DNA from 2 places in the Mesorhizobium sp. C399B genome. Region 2 is predicted to be linked to the other one. Evidence: predicted binding sites of a transcription regulator. Region 2 holds the regulator's gene; the other holds the start of a gene.

Region 1 (7,269 bases), 1.6 Mb from region 2:
CAATGCCGACACCCGCCAGCGCGTGCTCGCCGCCGCCAAGCAATTGAACTATTCGCCCAACCAGTCCGGCCGCAGCCTGCGGCAAGGCACCACCCATTCGATCGCCTTCATGCTGCAGCCGCATCCGGGCGACCAGCAATATGGCGAACCGTTCTTCATCCCGTTCCTGATCGGTCTGCAGGGCCGGCTGGCCGAGGATGACCTGGATCTGATGGTCGTCATGGGCGAGCCCGGCCAATATCAGCAGGAGAGGCTGCGCCGCGTGGTTGAGACGCGCCGGGCCGACGCGGTCGTGTTGGCCAATACACGGCGGGAAGACGATCGGATCGACTATCTCAGCAAGGCCGGCTTTCCCTTCGCCACGCTTGGCCGAAGTCAATCCGGCGACGACACCTATCCTTCGCTCGATATAGATTTCGAGAGGGCGGGTGATGAAGCCGTCGACCGGCTGGTCGCGCGCGGCCACCGCCGCATTGCCGCCATCCGCCCTTCGCTTGATCTCAACTTCGGCTACCTTTTCCTCGACGGCTACCGCAAGGGGCTGGAGCGGCATGGCATCGAAGTCGACCCCGGCCTGATCGCCGACGGCTTCATCAACGAGGCAGGCGGCTACCAGGTGACGCCGCGCGTGATGCTCTCCAAGGACCGGCCCACAGCCATCATCTTCAACAATGACGCAATGGCGCTCGGCGGCTGCAAGGCACTGGCCGAGATGGGCATCAGGCCCGGCCACGACATCGCGGTGATCGTCATCGTCGACACGCCGCTCTGCCGCTACTTTTCACCGGCGCTGACCGCCTTCCGTCCGTCGCTGGAGCCGATGGGCCGGCGGCTGGCCGAAATGCTGCTGGCCTCGCTTCCGGCCTTTGCCGGCCCGGAAGGCCCGCGCATCATCCGCGAAGTCTGGCCGCTGGAGCTGATCGCGCGCGACAGCGATTGATAGTGCGTCTCTCCCTTCTCCCACAAGGGAGAAGGAAGAGGCCCGGTCTGTCACGCAAGTATCATGTTCGCGTCCTAGACCGCTTTGCGAGAGGGCGACATCGTCGATGCGATGCGGTGGCCCCTTTGCGCCGCTCAAGGCTTGTCACAAAGAGGATCTCCATGAAAATCTCGCACCGAACCGTGTCGCTCGGCGCCGCGCTGGCGCTGTTTACCGCCCTGACCCCTGCCCTTGCCGACAGCACAGCCACCGTTGGTGGCTTCGTCAACAAGGGCCTGGTCGGCGTCGGCCGCATCCCGGCCGATCAGAAGGACAAGTTCGGCGAGACCTTCGGCTCCGGCTCCGGCATGTCCATCGACGCCGCAAGCTGGACCCGTGGCGCGGACGGCTACAAGGGCTCGCTCTGGTTGCTGCCGGACCGTGGCTACAATGTCGTCGGCACCACCGATTACCGGCCGCGCCTCAACACTATTCGCATCGAGTTCACGCCGGTAGCACTAGGCGCCACGCCCACCTCCGGCCAGGAACAGACAGGCGTCAAGGCGACGCTTGCCGATTCCCTGCTCCTCACCGACGACAAGGGCGCTGACGCCACCGGCCTCGATCCGCTCAACGGCGTGCGCGCGGCCAATGGCGACCTGCCGATCCTGCCCGAGGCCAATGGCAGGCTGGCGCTCGACAATGAGGCGATCGCGCGGCTGCCCGACGGCACCATGTTCATCTCTGACGAATACGGCCCCAACATCTACCGCTTCTCGGCCGACGGCCATCTGTTGTCGGCAACGCAGCCGCCCGCCGCTTTGGTGCCGATGCGCAAGGGCGCGCCGAACTTCGCCTCCGACAATCCGGGCCCCGGTGCAGCCGAACCCGATCCGAAGGATCCCGAAACCGGCCGCCAGAACAATCAAGGCCTCGAAGGCATGGCGCTGACGCCGGACGGCAAGTCGCTGATCACTGTGCTGCAGTCGGCGCCCCGCCAGGATGGCGGCGATTCGCCCGCGACGCGCCAGAACACCCGCGCGCTGGTCTACGACGCCTCCGACCCGGCCCATCTCAAGCTGGTGCATGAATATGCCGTGCCGCTGCCGGTGTTCAAGGACGCCAAGGACAAGACCAAGGTCGCCGCGCAGAGCGAAATCGTGGCGCTGTCCGACAAGACCTTCCTGATGCTGGCGCGCGACAGCGGAAACGGCCAGGGGGTGAAGGGCGATACTTCGCTGCTGCGCCAGATTTTCGTCGTCGACGTCTCTGGCGCCACCGACATTGCCGGCGGCGCCTTCGATGCCGCCGACAAGCCGCTGGCGCCCAAGGGCGTGCTCGACCCCTCGGTGACCCCGGCCAAGCTGACGCCGTTCATTGACATCAACGACAACAAGGAACTCGGCCGCTTCGGCCTGCATGACGGCAAGCCGAACGACAAGAACAATCTCTCGGAGAAGTGGGAAGCAATGTCTGTGGTCAGCCTGCTCGATCCGGCGCTGCCCGACGACTATTTCCTGTTCGTCGGCAACGATAACGACTTTCTCACCCAAGACGGTTTTCAGGTCGGCGCGCCCTACAAGGCCGAAGACGGCGCCGATGTCGATACCATGTTCCTGGTCTATCAGGTCACGCTTCCGGGCCTCGCCAAGAAGTAGCCGTATACGGAGAGGCGGACGCGCCCGGCGCGTCCGCCTCTAACCGTTTGTCGGTGATCAGCGATGCCGTGAAGGCACCTATTTCAAAACCTCCGCATCCCTTGGCACGCCGGCATCGATCGCCTCGGCGGTCCGGCTCGACACGGCCATGATCTTGCCCGCGGCCGACAGGTTCGGGCGCACATAGACCTGGGCTACGCCGTTGACCCGGCTGTAGAGGTCGATGATGTCCTGGTTCATGAAGCGCACGCAGCCCGACGACGCGTTCTTGCCGATGGAATCCCATTCCGGCGTGCCGTGCAGCCGGTACATCGTGTCCTTGCCGTCGCGGAACAGATAGAGCGCGCGCGCGCCGAGCGGACTCTGCGGTCCGGGCGGCATGCCGTCCTTGTATTTCGCCAGTTCCGGCCGGCGCTGGATCATTTCCGGCGGCGGCGTCCACACCGGCCATTTCTTGCGCGCCTGGATCACGGCGCTGCCGGTCCAGCCAAACCCGGCCTTGCCGAGGCTGACGCCATAGCGCATTGCCTTGCCGCCGTCGCGCACCAGATAGAGAAAATGCTCGGATGTATCGACGACGATCGTGCCGGGTTTTTCGCCGGTCGGATCGTCCACGATCTGGCGCACGAACTTCGGATCGAGCTTGGCCACGGGGATTGCCGGCAATGAAAAGCCCTCATCGACGCGCGCCGAATACATGGTGGCGGCATCGCCCAGAGCCGGTTCAGGCGCCGGGGCGGGCGTTGGCGGCACCACGACATCGGTCGTGGTGCAGGCTGAAAGCGCCATGGAAGCGGCACCCAAAGCGGATATTCCAAGAAACGCGCGCCGGTTCAGGCGCTCGGAAAAAAGCGGATTGTCGGACATGATCCCCCAGCCTATTCATCATATCCAACAGGATATGCGACCCCACGCGGCGACGACCCATATCCCATTCCGAATGTTTTGAGAACTGATTAGCGTGAAGCCGCCAAGTGGCATGTTCCAATGCCGCATCGACCTTGTCCGTTAAATCGGCGATCATTGCCGGGCGGACTTTGAGATGAACCTTCGCCGAACAGCCCATGGATGAAAAAATACCACCGCGCCGGCGCACCGGCGACCTGACCAGCGGCCCGATTCCGCGCACGCTGCTTTTGTTCGCTCTGCCGGTGCTCGGCTCCAATGTGCTGCAGTCGCTCAACGGTTCGATCAACGCCGTCTGGGTCGGCCGCTTCCTCGGTGAATCGGCGCTGACCGCCACCTCCAACGCCAATCTGGTTCTGTTCCTGATTCTTGGCACCGTATTCGGCATCGGCATGGCCGCCACCATCCTGGTGGCGCAATCGGTCGGCGCCCGCGACCTGCCCGAGGCGCGGCGCATCGTCGGCACCAGCGCCAGCTTCTTCTTCCTCGTCTCGGCTATCTTCGCCGTCTGCGGCTGGATCTGGGTCGACGCCATCCTCAACACACTGGGCACCCCGCCCGATGCGCTGCCGCTGGCGCGCTCCTATCTGCGTATCATCTTCGTCGCCGTGCCGATGATGAACCTTCTGTCCTTCGTCATGACGGTGCTGCGCGGTGCGGGTGATTCGCGCACGCCATTCTTCTTCATGGCGCTCGCGGTCGTGCTCGACATCATCCTCAATCCGCTGCTCATTCGCGGCATCGGCCCCTTCCCCGAACTCGGCATCGCCGGCTCCGCCACCTCGACGCTGATCGGCCAGACGGTGAGCGTGATCGCCATCCTCGTCGTGCTTTATGCCAGAAAGCATCCGCTGCGGCTCGCCGGCGCCAACCTCGCTCTGCTGCGGCCGGATCCGGCGCTGCTCAGGATCGTCGTCTTCAAGGGCGTGCCCATGGGCCTGCAGATGATCGTCATTTCGGCGGCGGCGCTGACCGTGATGGGCATCGTCAACTCCTACGGCTCGCAGGTCGCCGCCGCCTACGGCATCGCGGCGCAGCTGTGGACCTATATCCAGATGCCTGCACTGGCGATCGGAGCCGCAGTCTCGTCGATGGCGGCCCAGAATGTCGGAGCCGGGCGCTGGGACCGCATCGGTCGCATAGCGGCGTCCGGCGTCGGCTTCAACCTGGTGCTCACCGGCGCCCTGGTGGCGCTGCTGTTCTTCTTCGACAGGCCGGTGCTCGGCCTGTTCCTTAGCGGCGACAGCACCGCAATCGACATTGCAGCCCACATCAACAAGGTGGCGTCCTGGTCGTTCATCCTGTTCGGCGTCACCATCGTGCTGTTCGCCACCGTGCGCGCCACGGGTGCGGTGATGCCACCACTGATCATCCTGGTGATCTCGGTGCTGGTCGTGCGCACCGGCTTTGCCTATTTCATGCGCGGCGTGATCGGCGAGGAGGCGCTGTGGTGGAGCTTTCCGGCGGGATCGATCACCTCGCTGGTGCTGGCCGCCGCCTATTATCGCTTCGGCCGCTGGCGCACCATGCACATGATCGAGGACCGGCCGGCCGCCGGCGAGCCGCCCGACACCGGCCTCGGCATCCCGCGCGGACGGGCAAACATGGCGCCCGAGACGCCAAACGGGTGAGGCTCAGCGCGCGTATTTGACGCCGAACCCCAGCGCTACGACAGAGAACAGCGTGATCATGCCGGCGAAGGCCAGGCTTGCCGTCGTCGGAGTGGCCCAACTCGACAGCAGCCCAATGCCGATCACCGGCAGCGCATTGCCGCAGAAGCAGCAGATGAAGAACGCCGACACCAATTCGGCGCGACGCTCGGCAGGTGCGATCTGGTTCACCACCTGCAGGCCGCCGCGATAGCCGAGCGCCGCCGCCACGCCGCACACAGCGGTGGCGGCAACCATCAGGGACATCGACGCGAAAAACTGAGCAGCAACCATCAGCCCTACGGCCGGGATCATCAGCGCCAGCGCGGCCAGCATGCCGGCGCCGCTGGACAGTCGGGTCGTGGCCAGAATGGTCGCGGCCGCAACGATCGACAGTTCAAAGAACAGCGCGCCGGCCTCGGCATGGTTGGCCACATGCAGTTGCTGCGCCAGGATGCTCGGCGCCAGGGCTGCATAGAAGCCGACCAGCGCCATGGCGCCGAAACCGGTGACCGCCGGCGCCACGAAGGCAGCGCGGATATCGCTCGGCACCGATAGCCGTGGCCGCAACGAAACGTCGGTCAGCCTGCCCGGCTGGGACACGGTTTCGCGGGTACGCCAGATCAGCAGCGTCACTACCACCAGCAAGGCAAGATAGACCGCAAACGTTAGTCTCAACGGCCAGGGCGCATATTCGGCGAGCAGGCCCGATGCCAGCGCGCCGAGGCCAAGGCCAACGAAGTTGGTGCTGGTGGCGATGATTGCCGCGCGCGATTTGTCCTTACCCTCGATCAACTCGGCAAGCCAGGCCGTGCCGGTTCCCGCGCCGACGCCGATGCCAAGGCCGCTCAATATGCGGGCGACATCGAGCCATGCGACATTCTCGGCCAGCAGGAACACCACCGCGCTGACCACCGCTATGGCCATCGACGCCAGCGCCGCAGGACGGCGACCAATGCCGTCGGACAAGCGCCCGAACATCAGCAATGCGCCGAGATTGCCGACGACATAGACGGCGTAGACCAGCGTCAGCGTGATCTGCGAGAAACCGAAGGCCTGCTTGTAGATGACGTAAAGCGGCGTCAGCACCGTGCTGCCGGCGAACAGCGCGGCGATCATGGCGGCAACCGCGGCCATCGCGGGCCGGCCATCGAGTCCGTTGTCGCGCGTCGTGGTCTCGGCATAGCTGGTCATGGCAACCTCCGGCCAATCGCCCAACGCCCAATTGCGCCCCAACGTCCATGTAAGGATGGCCGTTCCACGCGCCGAACTTCATCCTGACAACCTTGTCAGGATGGTCTTGCCCGAAGTCCTCGCTTAACGTCTTTCCATCGAGAGGGAGAATCCATGGGAAAAGGTAGAGTCGAGGCATTCACCGATGGGGTGGTCGCCATCATCATCACCATCATGGTGCTGGAGCTGAAAGTGCCGCATGGCGAGGATTTTTCAGCGCTTCTGCCGCTGTGGCCGATCTTTTTCAGCTATGTCTTGTCGTTCATCAATGTCGGCATCTACTGGAACAATCTGCACAACATGTTCCACACCGTCCAAAGGGTCGACGGCCGCGTGCTGTGGGCCAACCTCAACCTTCTGTTCTGGTTGTCGCTGATGCCGGCAACGACGGCCTTCATGGGCGAGAACCATTTCGCGCCGGTCCCCGTCGCCGTCTATGGCATCGACCTGGTGCTGTGCGCGGTCGCCTACACCTTTCTCGCCACCAAGCTGCACCATTTGCACGGCAACGACACCGCCTTCGCCAAGGCGCTGGGCAATGACCGCAAGGGCAAGATCTCGGTGGCCCTCTACGCCGCAGCCGTCCCGCTTGCCTTCGTCAACCAATGGATCGGCGTTGCGATCTTTGTGCTGGTGGCCGCCGTCTGGTTCGTGCCGGACACGCGTTTTTCGCGGGTGCTGGAAAAGTAGCGTAGGACGTCTCTACTTGCGCATCGCCTTCAGCTTTTCGGCAACCGACGCCGCAAGGTCGGCATAGCGCTCCTCCAGCCGCTCGGCCGCCTTGATGATCGAAAAATCATGGCCGAATTTTTCCAGCGCCATGCGCAATTTCTCGACGAACTCGGCCTGTTTTTCGAGTGCCGAAAACAAGGTCTTCACCTGCGCTTCGCTTATGTCCGGATTG
Region 2 (7,269 bases):
GACCATCGCCGATGGCACGTACCCCGTGTCGCGGCCGTTGTTCTTCTACGTCAAGAAGGCGCATCTGGGCGTCGTTCCCGGCCTCAAGGAATATGTCGAGTTCTTCCTTGATGACCAGATGATCGGCCCGGAAAGCCCGCTCGCCCAGTACGGCCTGGTTTCCGCTCCCGACGCCGAACGTCAGGGCCAGCGCGACGCCTTCGCCGCCGGAAAGACGATGTAATCAACCGACCGGATCAGGGCGCGGACCAAATCCGCGCCCTGATTTCGCCGCTTGCCGCAACGGTGGCGGCGATCTGAATTTTCCCTGGGGTGGGTGATGTCGTCCTTGCTCGTACTCGCCATAGTCATCGCCATAGGCGTGGTCGCTTTTGTGATCGGCCGCCAGCGCGCAGCGGCGCAGGATACCGGCAAGGTCAAGCCGCATTCGCGCGCGCATTATCATGGCTGGTGGGCCTTTCTGCTCGCGGTCCTGCCTGCCGTCCTGCTGCTCGCCGTCTGGGATATCGGCTCTTCCTTCTATCTCGACCGGCACATCCATGCCGCTTTGCCCGAGCGCACCGCCGACACAAAGGTGGCCAGCGAAGCGCTCGACGCCAGCCTGGTGAAGAGCCTGGCCAAGGGCCTGCGCCGGCTCGATGGCGATACCGCACTTCCCGCTACTTTCGCCGAATTGCAGCCGCTGCTCGCCGCCAAGGGCGTGGCACTGGCCAGCGACACCCAGGACTATATGATCCCGATCGCGGTCGAGGCGAACCAGGTCCAGGACCGGCTCGGCCTGTTCGGCGCCGTGCTGACCTTCGCGCTGTCGGTCGCCGGCGCCTTCTATGCGCTGAGGCAGATCGCGCCGCGCGCCAGGGCGCGCAACAATGTCGAGAAGCTGATGCTGTGGGGGCTGCTTGCGGCCTCGACCATCGCCATCCTGACCACGGTCGGCATCGTGCTGTCGATGCTGTTCCAGACGATCACCTTCTTCGAGAGCGTATCGCCGATGAGCTTCTTCTTCGGCACGGTGTGGGATCCGCGTTTCGCCGCCGCCGGTTCCGGCGGCAGCCAGGGTCAGTTCGGCCTGATCCCGCTACTCGCCGGCACGCTCTACATCGCCGCCGTCGCGCTTCTGGTCGCAGTGCCGGTCGGGCTGATGTCGGCGGTCTACATGTCCGAATATGCCTCGCGCGGTGTGCGCTCGGTGGTCAAGCCGGCGTTGGAACTGCTGGCCGGCATTCCGACCATCGTCTACGGCATCTTCGCCGTTGTCACGCTCGGACCGTTCTTGCGCGACCTGTCGGCGGCACTCACCGGCGGCTCGCCCTTCATCCAGGGCCAGAGCATCTTCACCGCCGGTCTGGTGATGGGCGTCATGCTGATCCCGGTCGTGTCCTCTTTGTCCGACGACATCATCACCGCGGTGCCGCGCGCAATGCGTGACGGCTCGCTCGGCCTCGGCGCCACCCGCTCCGAGACGATCAAGCGGGTGATCCTGCCGGCGGCACTGCCCGGCATCGTCGGCGCCATCCTGTTGACGGCGTCGCGCGCCATCGGCGAGACGATGATCGTCGTGCTGGCGGCGGGCGTCGCCGCCAATCTGACGGCCAATCCGTTCGAGGCGATGACGACCATCACCGTCAAGATCGTCAACCAGCTGACCGGCGACCTCGAGTTCAACTCGCCGCAGACGCTGGTCGCCTTCGCGCTCGGCCTGACGCTGTTCGCGCTGACGCTGGTGATGAACATCGTCGCCCTCTACATCGTGCGCAAGTACCGGGAGCAGTACGAATGACCGACATCCCCCTGGACACGATGGCGGGCGCCGTCGCGCGACCGCGCCGCGACATCGGGCTGAAGGCGCGCTATGCCGCCGAACGCCGGTTCCGCATCTATGGCGTGATTGCGATCTCGGTGGGCCTGGCGTTCCTGGCCATCATGCTGATCACCATCGTCTCGAAAGGCTACACCGCCTTCTGGCAGACGACGGTGACGCTGCCGGTCACCTTCGACGAGAAGGTGATCGATCCCTCCGGCAAGCGCGCGACCGACCCTACCGTGCTGATCAAGGCGAACTATCCCAAGCTCGCCGAAAACGCGCTGGTGGCCAAGCTCGGCATCGATCCGGCCAACAAGCCGATGATGCTGAAGCTCAAGGGCTTCCTGTCGGAAGGCGCCCGCGTCCAGCTGCGCGACATCGTCTCCGCCGATCCGTCGGTGATCGGCAGGACGCGTGACGTCGACATCCTGGCTGCCGCGAACCTCGACTCGGCCTTCAAGGGCCAGATCGACCTCGGCGTCGATGAAGCGCGCCGCAAGGTGTCCAACCAGCAGATCGACTGGATGAACAAGCTTAAAGCCGACGGCGTGATGGCCGAGCATTTCAACACCGGCCTGTTCACCTATGGCGCCTCCAGCCGGCCCGAAACGTCGGGCATGGGCGTGGCGATCATCGGCTCGTTCTACATGATGGTGATCGTGCTGTTGCTGGCGCTGCCGATCGGCGTCGCCGCCTCCATCTATCTGGAGGAGTTCGCCAAGAAGAACCGCTTTACGGACCTGATCGAAGTCAACATCAACAATCTCGCGGCGGTGCCGTCGATCGTCTTCGGTCTGCTTGGCCTTGCCGTGTTCATCAACTTCCTCGGCATGCCGCGCTCGGCTTCCTTCGTCGGCGGCCTGGTGCTGACCTTGATGACATTGCCGACCATAATCATCGCCACGCGCGCCGCCCTCGCCGCGGTGCCGCCGTCTATCCGCTCGGCGGCCCTAGGTCTCGGCGCCTCCAAGATGCAGATGGTGTTCCATCACATCCTGCCGCTTGCCGCCCCAGGCATCCTTACCGGCACCATCATCGGCCTGGCGCGTGCGCTCGGCGAGACAGCACCGCTGCTCTTGATCGGCATGGTCGCTTTCGTCGCCGATTATCCGACGACGCCTTTCGATCCGGCGACCGCGCTGCCGGTTCAGATCTATATGTGGGCAAACGAGGCTGAGCGCGCTTTTGTCGAGCGCATGTCCGGCGCCATCATCATCCTGCTCGTCTTCCTCATGGCCATGAACATCACCGCGATCGTGCTCCGGCGCCGGTTCGAGCGGCGCTGGTAGAAAAAAGGCAATTTGGTATGAACATCATGACCGAACAGTCCCTTGAGAATGCAGTGGGCGACAAAATGAACGCCAAGTCGAACGAAGTCATCAAGATGCGCGGCGACAAGGTCGGCGTGTTCTATGGCGAGAAGCAGGCGTTGTTCGACGTCAATCTCGACGTCCGCCAGAACCAGGTGACGGCGCTGATCGGCCCGTCCGGCTGCGGCAAGTCGACCTTCCTGCGCTGCCTCAACCGCATGAACGACACCATCGATTCGGCGCGGGTGACCGGCAAGATCACGCTCGATGAAGACGACATCTACGACAAGAACATCGATGTCGTCGAACTGCGCGCCCGCGTCGGCATGGTGTTCCAGAAACCCAACCCGTTCCCGAAGTCGATCTACGAGAACGTCGCCTACGGCCCGCGCATCCATGGGCTGGCCAAGCGCAAGTCCGACATGGACCAGATCGTCGAGCAGAGCCTGAAGAAGGCTGCGATCTGGAACGAGGTCAAGGACCGCCTGCAGGAGCCCGGCACCGGCCTGTCCGGCGGCCAGCAGCAGCGCCTGTGCATCGCGCGCGCCATCGCCGTGTCGCCGGAGGTGATCCTGATGGACGAGCCCTGCTCGGCGCTCGATCCGATCGCCACCGCCCGTGTCGAGGAGCTGATCGACGAACTGCGCCAGAACTACACGATCGTCATCGTCACCCATTCGATGCAGCAGGCGGCGCGCGTCTCGCAGCGCACGGCGATGTTCCATCTCGGCTATCTCGTCGAGGAGGGCGCCACCGACAAGATGTTCACCAACCCCGACGACAAGCGCACCCAGGACTACATTACCGGCCGCTTCGGCTGAGCCGTCCGGCGGGTGAATTTTCAGGCACGAGGACCAAGATCATGGGTGAACATACCGTCGCCTCCTTCGATGAAGAGCTCGGGCAGATCAGCAAGCTGATCCGCGACATGGGCGATCTGGCAGGCTCGATGGTCAGCGGCTCGACCAGGGCGCTGCTCAATTCGGACAATGCGCTGGCACAGCGTGTCGTTTCCGACGACGCCATCATGGATGCGCGCCAGCGCGAACTGGACGACCGCGCCATCACGCTGATCGCCAAGCGCCAGCCGATGGCCAACGATCTGCGCGCCGTGGTCGGCTCGATCCGCATGGCGGGCGACCTCGAGCGCATCGGCGATCTCGCCAAGAACATCGCCAAACGCGTCGGCACCGTGGGCTTGAGCGTCACGCCGCGCGACCTCTCGCACTCCATCGATGCCATGGCGCAACTGGTGCTGATCCAGGTGCAAGGCGTCGTCGAGGAATATGCCGCCACCGATGCGGCAGCTCTTGCAAAACTCAGGAATGACGACGAGCGCATCGACGTCAAATACACGTCCGTGTTTCGTGAGCTTTTGACCTACATGATGGAAGACCCTCGCAACATCACCGCCTGCACGCATCTCTTGTTCTGCGCCAAGAATCTTGAGCGCATCGGCGATCATGTCACCAACATCGCCGAAAATGCGTATTATGTGCTGACCGGCCAGCAATTGCCCGCCAATCGTCCGAAGCAGGACGAGACGGCGATGGCCACGCCGGCCTGATGAGGGTGAACTGCCTATGATCGCGCCACGCATCATGGTCGTGGAGGACGAGGAGCCGCTAGGCGTGCTCCTCCGCTACAACCTCGAATCCGAAGGCTATCAGGTCGAGGTGGTGACACGCGGGGACGAGGCCGAGATCCGCCTGCAGGAAAACGTGCCCGATCTCCTGGTGCTCGACTGGATGGTGCCGGCTGTCTCCGGCATCGAGCTCTGCCGGCGGCTTAGAGTGCGGCCCGAAACCGAGCGGCTGCCGATCATCATGCTGACCGCGCGCGGTGAGGAAAGCGATCGCGTGCGCGGCCTGTCCACCGGCGCCGACGACTATCTGGTCAAGCCATTCTCGACGCCGGAGTTCATGGCGCGCGTGAAGGCGCTGCTGCGCCGGGCCAAGCCGGAAGTGCTGTCCAGCGTGCTCAAGGTCGGCGACATCGTGCTCGACCGCGAGTCGCACCGTGTCTACCGCAAGAAGAGCGAGATCAGGCTCGGACCGACCGAGTTCCGGCTGCTCGAATTCATGATGCGCCATCCCGGCCGCGTGTTCTCGCGCAGCCAACTGCTCGACAATGTCTGGGGCGAGACGATCTATATCGACGAGCGAACCGTCGACGTCCATGTCGGGCGCTTACGCAAAGCGGTCAACAACGGCCGCATGCCGGATGTCATCCGTACCATTCGCGGCGCCGGCTACGCGATCAGGGAAGACTAGGATGCTGCGCGTCGCGCCGTTGCCGGCCATTCAGGCGACATGCTTGCCGGATTTGGCCTGAATGCCCGGCGCGAAAATCTCCTGATCGACGAAGCCGAGCGCGCGCATGGCACAGCCTTCGCGGATCAGCGGCAGCTCGTTGGGCTCGGTGTCGAAGGAGATCGATTTCGAGTGCTGGCCGCCGGCGGTCTGGGCGATCGCTTCGCGCAATGCCGGCTCGATCAGGTCGAAGGCGGCGGCGCTGACGCCGACCATGGCGACGGGTGCCGGATCGATCAGCGCAAACAGGCTGCCGAGGCCGAAGCCGAGCGCCTCGCCGGCCTTGCGATAGGCTTCGCGCTCCGGGCCGTCGGTTTCGCGGGCGCGCGCGGCGAGTGCGCGCATATCAGCGTCGCTGATATCGACCGGCTCGGCATCCTCGCCCATCATTTTGGCGCTGCGCCAGATGGCGTAGTTTCCGGCATAGGCTTCCACGCAGCCGCGCCGCCCGCAGCGGCAGAGCGCGCCGCCCGGACGGTGGATCATGTGGCCGAACTCGCCGCCCGAGGAATGGGTGCCGGTGAACAGTTCGCCTTTCAGCACCAGGCCCATGCCGATGCCGTGCGATAAGAGGATGGCGATAAAATTGTCGCGGTAGCGCTCGGGCTGGCGCCATTGCAGCGCCACCGCCATCATGTTGCAATCGTTCTCCATGGTGGCAGGAATGCCGAATTCCGCTTCCAACATGTCGGCGAAGGCAATGTCGGTCAGTGGCGTGATCGGCGACCACAGCATGGCGCGCGCCTGCGAATCGGTGATGCCCTGGATGCCCATGGCAATGCGGGCGATGCTCTGGACATCGAGGTCGGGATCCTCAAGCCGCCGCCGGACGATTGCTACGCATTCGCCAATCAGCTCGTCGCGCGGCTTGGTCAGCGTGTCCAGCCGGCGCTGTTCCTCGGCGACGACGTGGCCGGCATAGTCGATGACGGTGACGGACAGGAAATTGAGCGACAGCACGACGGTCATCACCGCCGCCGCTTCCGGGTTGAGACCAAGGCCCACCTGCGGCCGGCCGCGTTTCAGTGCGCCGGTCTCGCCAGGTTTGCCTTCAATCAGGATGCCTTCTTGAATCAGATCAGACGAGATTGCCGATATGGTCGAGTGGCTGAGGCCGGTGGTCGCCGCAATCTCGGTCCGCGACGGCTGGCCGGCCCGGCGCACGGCTGAAATCACCATCGCACGGTTGCGACGGCGCAGATCGTCGTGGCGGATTCCAACCGACATTTGTTTCCTCCCGGCCTCCTCGCGCCTCATGATAGTGAAGGCGTTCGACGGCACCAGCCAAATATTGGCAGACGCCGGCAGCCCTGTCATTGTTTATTGCGGACCTCGAAAAAATTCGGCACGGCCATCAGAATCCATCAGAATCGATGTTGACAGCGCGTTATCATTGAACCAGTATTTTTTCGAGGCTCGAAAAAATAGCGCCTCTGTGTGCCGGCCCTCGGGCCAGTTTTGTCGCGCCGCACGCGGCGCAGGGAGGATTATGATGAACAGATTTGCAGCCGCCATGCTGGCGGGTGTCGCCATGTCGCTGGCGCTGATGTCGGTCGCGCAGGCGAAGGACAAGGTCATCGGCGTGTCGTGGTCGAACTTCCAGGAAGAGCGCTGGAAGACCGACGAGGCGGCGATGAAAACGGCGATCGAAGCCGCCGGCGACAAGTACATTTCGGCCGACGCGCAGTCCAATCCCGGCAAGCAGCTGACCGACGTCGAAAGCCTGATCTCGCAGGGCGCCAACTCGCTGATCATCCTGGCGCAGGACGCCTCGGCCATCGGCCCGGCGGTGCAGAAGGCGCTGGACGAAGGCATTCCGGTCGTCGGCTATGATCGCCTGATC

Evidence for each region. The regulator PhoB, encoded in region 2, activates phosphate uptake and scavenging genes when phosphate is short. The targets are predictions, from matches to a motif close to TGTCATNNANCTGTCAT.
Region 1: a site for PhoB is predicted at 989-1,005, ahead of NLY36_RS04725 (esterase-like activity of phytase family protein). Genes of this name have one in related genera too.

Annotation. Positions count from the first base shown of each region.
Region 1 covers NZ_CP100472.1:967,968-975,236, forward strand. Annotated here, with positions in the region: gene NLY36_RS04720 (LacI family DNA-binding transcriptional regulator) at 1-940, shown strand, start outside; gene NLY36_RS04725 (esterase-like activity of phytase family protein) at 1,102-2,577, shown strand; gene NLY36_RS04730 (L,D-transpeptidase) at 2,656-3,444, opposite strand; gene NLY36_RS04735 (MATE family efflux transporter) at 3,642-5,114, shown strand; gene NLY36_RS04740 (MFS transporter) at 5,118-6,326, opposite strand; gene NLY36_RS04745 (TMEM175 family protein) at 6,480-7,055, shown strand; gene NLY36_RS04750 (hypothetical protein) at 7,068-7,269, opposite strand, start outside.
Region 2 covers NZ_CP100472.1:2,609,114-2,616,382, reverse strand. Annotated here, with positions in the region: gene NLY36_RS12420 (substrate-binding domain-containing protein) at 1-223, shown strand, start outside; gene pstC (phosphate ABC transporter permease subunit PstC) at 320-1,780, shown strand; gene pstA (phosphate ABC transporter permease PstA) at 1,777-3,093, shown strand; gene pstB (phosphate ABC transporter ATP-binding protein PstB) at 3,111-3,935, shown strand; gene phoU (phosphate signaling complex protein PhoU) at 3,977-4,681, shown strand; gene phoB (phosphate regulon transcriptional regulator PhoB) at 4,698-5,387, shown strand; gene NLY36_RS12390 (ROK family protein) at 5,418-6,653, opposite strand; gene xylF (D-xylose ABC transporter substrate-binding protein) at 6,919-7,269, shown strand, end outside.